Regions from separate parts of the Micromonospora sp. DH13 genome, predicted to be linked through region 2. Evidence: riboswitches for the same ligand, from Rfam matches in the RefSeq annotation. Region 2 holds a riboswitch; each other region holds the start of a gene.

Region 1 (2,259 bases), on a different contig from region 2:
GTCCAACCGCTGCGTGGACGTGCCGAACTCGACGACGACCAACGGCACCCAGGTGCAGCTCTTCGACTGCGGCGGCGGCAGCAACCAGCGGTGGACCTACACGTCGAGCCGCCAGCTCCAGGTGTACGGCAACAAGTGCCTGGACGCCTACGGCCAGGGCATTAGCAACGGCACCACGGTCGTGATCTGGGACTGCAACGGCGGCAGCAACCAGCAGTGGAACGTCAACGCCAACGGCAGCATCACGGGCGTCGCGTCGGGGCTCTGCCTGGATGCCAGCGGCGCCGCCACCGCCAACGGCACGAAGATCGTCCTGTGGTCGTGCAACGGCGGCGCGAACCAGCAGTGGAGCCTGAAGACCTCCTAGCCGCCCGCCACCCCGGATCCGGGCCAGCCCGCGCACCTGCGGGCTGGCCCGTCGTCCGGCCGGTGGCCCGCGGTCGCCGCTCACCCGGTGCGAGGGTGGAGTCACGCTGCGCGGCGACTCGCCCGACACATCATCTGGTGTTGCCATCTTCGCCTTGCGCCCATATATGGTGTCACCCGTAGCTGGTTCGGCCATCGGTCCACGATGGTCGAGGCAAGAGGGAACCCGGTGTGATTCCGGGGCTGCCCCGCAGCGGTGAGTGGGAACGACCGCCGTCAACGAAGCACTGGGTCCGGCCGGGCCTGGGAAGCGACGGCCAGTAGGCACCGAGCACGACGCCCGCGAGTCCGAAGACCTGCCAGCGTGCCGCACGCGACGCGTGCGGCGGTCGAAGGCCGCGTGGGACGGCCGACGCCATCAGCCGGCAGCGGCGGCGGGTTGTGCCGTCGCGGGTGTCCGGCGGCGTCCTCCCGCGCGCCCTCGACCTCGGGGACGGGCTTGAGGAGGGCGAACATGAGCGCGACGCGCGAGCAGGCGAGGCCGGGGCAACGCCGGCACGTCATGCAGGTCCGTAAGCGGGACGGCGACACCGAGCCGGTGGACGTCAACAAGATCGTCGAAGCGGTGCAGCGCTGGGTCGCCGACCTGGACGAGGTCGACCCGCTGCGGGTGGCGACGAAGACGATCAGCGGCCTGTACGACGGGGCGACCACGGCCGAGCTGGACAAGCTGTCGATCCAGACGGCGGCGGAGCTGATCGGCGAGGAACCGCAGTACTCGAAGCTGGCGGCGCGGCTGCTGGCCGCGTACGTGGCCGAGGAGGTCCGCGGGCAGGAGGTGGACAGCTTCAGCCAGTCCATCCGGTACGCCCACGGCCTGGGCCTGATCGGCGACGGCACGGCCGCCTTCGTGGCCGCCCACGCCCGCGAGCTGGACGACGCCGTCGACCCGGCCGGGGACCTGCGGTTCGAGTACTTCGGCCTGCGCACGGTCGCCGACCGTTACCTGCTGCGGCACCCGCAGACCCGGCTCGTGGTGGAGACGCCGCAGTACTGGCTGCTGCGGGTGGCCTGCGGGCTGTCGCAGACGGCGGGGGAGGCGGTCGACTTCTACCGCCTGATGTCCACCCTGGCGTACCTGCCCAGCTCGCCGACGCTGTTCAACTCCGGCACCCGGCACACCCAGATGTCGTCGTGCTTCCTGGTCGACTCGCCGCGCGACGAACTCGACTCCATCTACGAGCGCTACCACCAGGTGGCGAAGCTGTCGAAGTTCTCCGGCGGCATCGGCATCTCCTGGTCGCGGGTGCGCGGCCGGGGCGCGTTGATCCGGGGCACCAACGGGCGCTCGAACGGGATCGTGCCGTTTCTCAAGACGCTCGACGCCGGGGTTGCGGCGGTCAACCAGGGCGGCCGGCGCAAGGGCGCGGCCTGCGTCTACCTGGAGCCGTGGCACCCGGACATCGAGGAGTTCCTGGAGCTGCGGGACAACACCGGCGAGGAGTCCCGGCGCACCCACAACCTGAACCTGGCCAACTGGATCCCGGACGAGTTCATGCGCCGGGTCGAGGCCGACGGCGACTGGTCGCTGATCGACCCGTCCGACGCCCCCGAGCTGCCCGACCTGTACGGCGAGGCGTTCGACTCCGCGTACCGGGCGGCGGAGAAGAAGGCCGTCCGCACGGTCCGGGCCCGCGACCTGTACGGGCGGATGATGCGCACGCTCGCGCAGACCGGCAACGGGTGGATGACGTTCAAGGACGCGTCCAACCGGCTGTCCAACCAGACCGGCGAGCCGGGCAACGTGATCCACCTGTCGAACCTGTGCACCGAGATCCTGGAGGTCAACGACGACGCCGAGACGGCGGTGTGCAACCTCGGCTCGGTCAACCT
Region 2 (2,259 bases):
CGGTCGATCAGGTCGTCCACGCCGAAACTGATCCACGGGTGCGGCAGGACGCGCTGGAGGCACCGGACGATCGCGGACTTGCCCGAGCTGGAGCCGCCGTTGAGCACGATGACCTGCGTCGCCACCTGATCGGTTTCCCTTCGGGCAATTCCCGTCTCGCGCGAGCGGGTGATGATCGGAATCAGCCTAACCAATCCGCGGGTCGGTCGGCGGGAAAGTGCGCGGAGCGACCCGGAGCCATCGGCATACGACATTTGCTTGTGCCGCATCCGATTCCTTGAGCCATTGTCGTCACTCGATGTCGAGCGGGGTGGGAGTGGCCGGGAGCCCGGCGTTGACCGGCGGCGGTCGGGTGTGGCAGCATTCGCGGCCTGACGGCAGTGAAGGAAGCCGGTGCGATTCCGGCGCGGTCCCGCCACTGTCACCGGGGAGCGATCCCCCCTCGTGAGTCACGGCCGTGTGTCTGCGGTTGGAAGGCCGGGGGAGAGCGTCGATCCGGGAGCCAGGATACTTCGGCCGTCGGAGCGACCCCAGGGCGTGGACACCCGAGGAGGACCCGATGACGCACGGCGTCTCGCACATCGACGACCATCGTCGCCGCCTGCTGGCGCGCGGCAGCCTGCCCGCGCCCCGTCGCCGCACCTGAGCCCGCGCACCGCGTACCGCGCCATGCTGCGCGCCCGGCGCCCCGGCCGTCGCCGGTGAACCGGCCGCAGGCCCGCCGTACCCGCTGAACCCGCGCCCCTGCCTGCCCGCCGGCGGCCCACCCGCCGCCCGGTGCGTCACTCTCCGGAGCCTTCCGTGCGCATCCTGCTGCTGTCCACCGCCGACACCGACCTGCTCGCCGCCCGGGCCAGCGGCGCCGGCTACCGGCTGGCCAACCCCGCCCGGGTCGCCGCCGACGCCGTGCCGGCGCTGCTCGACGGCGTCGACCTCGCCGTCGTACGGCTGCTCGGCGGCCGGCAGGCGTGGCCGGACGGCCTCGCGGCCGTGCTCGGCTCCGGGGTGCCGACGGTCGTCCTCGGCGGCGAGGCGGTCCCCGACGCCGAGCTGATGGCCGCGTCCACCGTGGCCTCCGGGGTGGCCACCGACGCCCTGGCGTACCTGGTCGAGGGCGGGCCGGGCAACCTCGCCGAACTGGCCCGGTTCCTCTCCGACACGGTGCTGCTCACCGGCGAGGGCTTCGCCCCGCCCGCGTCGACCCCCGGGTACGGCGTCCACGGCGAGCGCCCCCACAAGCCCGAGCGGCCGACCGTCGGGATCGTCTTCTACCGGGCGCACGCCCTCGCGGGGAACACCGCCTTCGTCGACTCCCTCGCCGACGCGGTCGACGCCGCCGGGGCGAACCCCCTGCCGATCTTCTGCGGCTCGCTGCGCGGGCTCGCCCCCGGCGACGGGCCGCTGGAGCTGTTCGCCCGCTGCGACGCCCTCGTCGTCACCGTGCTCGCCGCCGGCGGGACCGTGGCCGCCGACGCCTCCGGCGGGGGCGACGACGACGCCTGGGACGTCGGCGCGCTCGCCGCCCTCGACGTGCCGATCGTGCAGGCGCTCTGCCTCACCAGCACCCGCGAGCAGTGGGCCGGCAGCGACGCCGGCCTGTCCCCACTGGACGCCGCCATGCAGGTGGCCATCCCCGAGTTCGACGGCCGGATCGTCACCGTCCCCTTCTCGTTCAAGCGGATCGACGCCGACGGGCTGTCGGTCTACGAGCCCGACCCCGAGCGGGCCGCCCGGGTCGCCGGGATCGCCACGCGTCAGGCCCGGCTGCGGCACGTGCCCAACGCCGACAAGCGGCTGGCGATCGTGCTCAGCTCCTACCCGACGAAGCACTCCCGGGTCGGCAACGCCGTCGGCCTGGACACCCCCGCCTCGGCGGTGCGGCTGCTCGCCGCGCTGGCCGCCGCCGGCTACCACCTCGGCGACCGGCCCGTCCCCGACGACGGGGACACGCTCATCCACGCCCTGATCGCCGCCGGCGGCCACGACGTGGAGTGGCTCACCCCCGAGCAGCTCGCCGACGCCGACGCCCGGGTGCCGCAGGCAAGCTACCGGCGTTGGTTCGACGCGGTCCCGGCCGGGCTGCGCGACCGGATCCGCGAGCACTGGGGCGAGCCGCCCGGCGAGCTGTACGTCGACGACGGCCACGTCGTGCTCGCCGGCCTGCGGCTGGGCAACGTGCTGCTGGCGATCCAGCCGCCGCGCGGCTTCGGCGAGAACCCGATCGCCATCTACCACGACCCCGACCTGCCGCCCAGCCAC
Region 3 (2,259 bases), on a different contig from region 2:
GGGGGTGAATTGGTGACTTCGGGTAATCATGGCCCGCCCACGCTCACCCGGTTCTCGACCAGCGACCCGGCGGAGGCGGCGCACGTCTACGAGACCGCGTACGGACGCAGCGTGCGGCTGGCCGCCGTGCCGACCGGGCTTCCGCTCCGCCACGACCGGTGGAACGCCGGTGCGTTCTGCATCGACGACGTCAGCATCGCCCTCGACCTGCGGGTGCAGGCGGAACCCCTCGGGTACGTCCTGCTCGCCGCCCCCCGCCGGGGGTGCTTCGGGCGCCGCTGCGACGGTGTCGACGAGATGGTCGGGCCCGGCGAGGTCGCCGTGCTGTACCAGCCCGACCTGCCCGGCTCCTCGTGGTCCAGCGACCTGGACGTGACCTGCGTCCTGCTGGACCTCTCGCTGATCGACCAGGTCGCCCGCGCCGATCCGGACCGGCCGCTGGCACCCCTGCGGTTCGTCAGCTTCCGGCCGATCCGCGCCGAGGCGGAGTGGCGGTGGCGGCAGACCGTCCGGTACGCGGAGTCCGTCATGGCCGCCGGCGGCGCGCCGGGCGCGTCCCCGCTCGTGCTCGGTGGCCTCGGCCGCCTGCTCGCCGCGGCGACGCTCGCCGCGTTTCCCAGCAACGCCCTCCGGGAGGACCGGCCGTGCGACCGGGCCGACGCCCACGCGGGGACCCTGCGGCGGGCGATCGCCTTCATCGAGTCCGCCGCCGGGACCGACATCGGCCTCGTCGACATCGCCCGCGCCGCCGGCGCCACCCCCCGCGCCGTGCAGCTCGCGTTCCGCAGTCAGCTCGGCATGACCCCCCTGGCCTACCTGCGTCGGGTGCGACTCGACCTGGCCCGCCAGGAACTGTCCCGGGCCACGCCCGGCGACGGCACCTCTGTGGCCGCGACCGCCGCGCGCTGGGGATTCGCCGACCCGCGCCGCTTCGCCGCCCGTTACCTCACCACGTACGGGGAACTGCCCGGCCGGACGCTGCACCGCTGACACGGGTTAGCATCGCCGGCGGCACGATCATGCGAGGTGCCCCGCGGGTGCGGGGAGAATCGGGAAGCCGGTGTGAATCCGGCACGGGCCCGCCGCGGTGACCGGGGAGCCACCGTCCACGCGCGAGGAGCGCAGCCACTGGCCGTGCGGCTGGGAAGGCGGACGGGCAGGCGTCGATCCGGGAGTCCGAAGACCGGCCTCGCGTCGACCGCCCACCCGCTGGGTGGGCCGAGCGCAGCGGGAGCCTGCCTGTGGAACTCTACGACGCCATCCACCGCCGCCGGGACGTCCGGGCCCAGTTCACCGGGGAGCCGGTGCCGGCCGACACCCTGCACCGGATCCTCGACGCCGCGCACGCCGCGCCCAGCGTCGGCTACTCGCAGCCGTGGGACTTCGTCCTGGTCCGGGACGCCGCCGTCCGCCGCCGGTTCCACCGGCACGTGCAGGCCGAGCGGGCCACGTTCGCCGCCACCCTGGACGGCGCGGCGGCCGAGCGGTTCGCGCGTATCAAGATCGACGGGGTGCTGGAGTCGACGCTGTCGGTCGTCGTCACGTACGACGCGGAGCGCGGCGGCCCGGCCGTGCTCGGGCGGCACGCCATCGCCGACGCCGGCCTCTACTCGGTCTGCCTGGCCATCCAGAACCTCTGGCTCGCCGCCACCGCCGAGGGGCTGGGCGTCGGGTGGGTCTCCTTCTACCGGGAGCCGTTCCTCGCCGAGCTGCTGGGCGTGCCGGCCGGCATCCGGCCGGTGGCCTGGCTCTGCGTCGGGCCGGTCACGCACCTGGAGGCCGTGCCCGACCTGGAGCGGCACGGGTGGCGGCGACGCCGGCCCCTCGCCGAGGCGGTGCACCACGACCGCTGGCCGCAACGGGTGACCGACCGACCGAACAGCTAATTCAGGTACGTCTATGCGGTGGCTAGGCTGGCGTGGCGCTGAGTCATCACTTAGCTACGTTGGGAGGAGTTCCATGCGTACCACCGTCAGGATCCTGGCCGCGTCCGCCCTCGCCGCCCTGGGCCTCGCCGCCGGTGCCACCCCGGCCCTCGCCGCCGCCCCGGCACCCTTCTGCGAGTCCATGGCGTCTCAGTTCTACTGCGACGCCAGCAGCGCCGGCACGACGACCTGGAGCATCACCTGGTACTCCGGCAGCGTCGGCACCTTCACGACCGCCGGGTCGACCCTCTTCGCCACCTGCCCGGCCAGCAACCTCGGCCACCCGGTGCGGGCCAGCTACAGCTACTTCGACGGCAGCACGACCCAGTACAGC

Evidence for each region. A riboswitch is a leader RNA that binds a small molecule or an ion and turns the genes downstream of it on or off. The one in region 2 is predicted to bind cobalamin.
Region 1: it holds a riboswitch for cobalamin, as region 2 does, so the genes downstream of both, LPA42_RS19375 (ribonucleoside-diphosphate reductase subunit alpha) here and cobN (cobaltochelatase subunit CobN) in region 2, are expected to answer to the same signal.
Region 3: it holds a riboswitch for cobalamin, as region 2 does, so the genes downstream of both, bluB (5,6-dimethylbenzimidazole synthase) here and cobN (cobaltochelatase subunit CobN) in region 2, are expected to answer to the same signal.

What each region holds. Positions count from the first base shown of each region.
Region 1 is NZ_JAHWGR010000019.1:134,390-136,648, forward strand. It holds gene LPA42_RS19370 (glycoside hydrolase family 2 TIM barrel-domain containing protein) at 1-367, shown strand, start outside; cobalamin riboswitch at 534-745, shown strand; gene LPA42_RS19375 (ribonucleoside-diphosphate reductase subunit alpha) at 881-2,259, shown strand, end outside.
Region 2 is NZ_JAHWGR010000028.1:37,624-39,882, reverse strand. It holds partial or broken gene LPA42_RS23905 (hypothetical protein) at 1-254, opposite strand, end outside; cobalamin riboswitch at 384-513, shown strand; gene cobN (cobaltochelatase subunit CobN) at 802-2,259, shown strand, end outside.
Region 3 is NZ_JAHWGR010000013.1:82,274-84,532, reverse strand. It holds gene LPA42_RS34455 (helix-turn-helix domain-containing protein) at 13-990, shown strand; cobalamin riboswitch at 1,008-1,207, shown strand; gene bluB (5,6-dimethylbenzimidazole synthase) at 1,242-1,886, shown strand; gene LPA42_RS15095 (hypothetical protein) at 1,960-2,259, shown strand, end outside.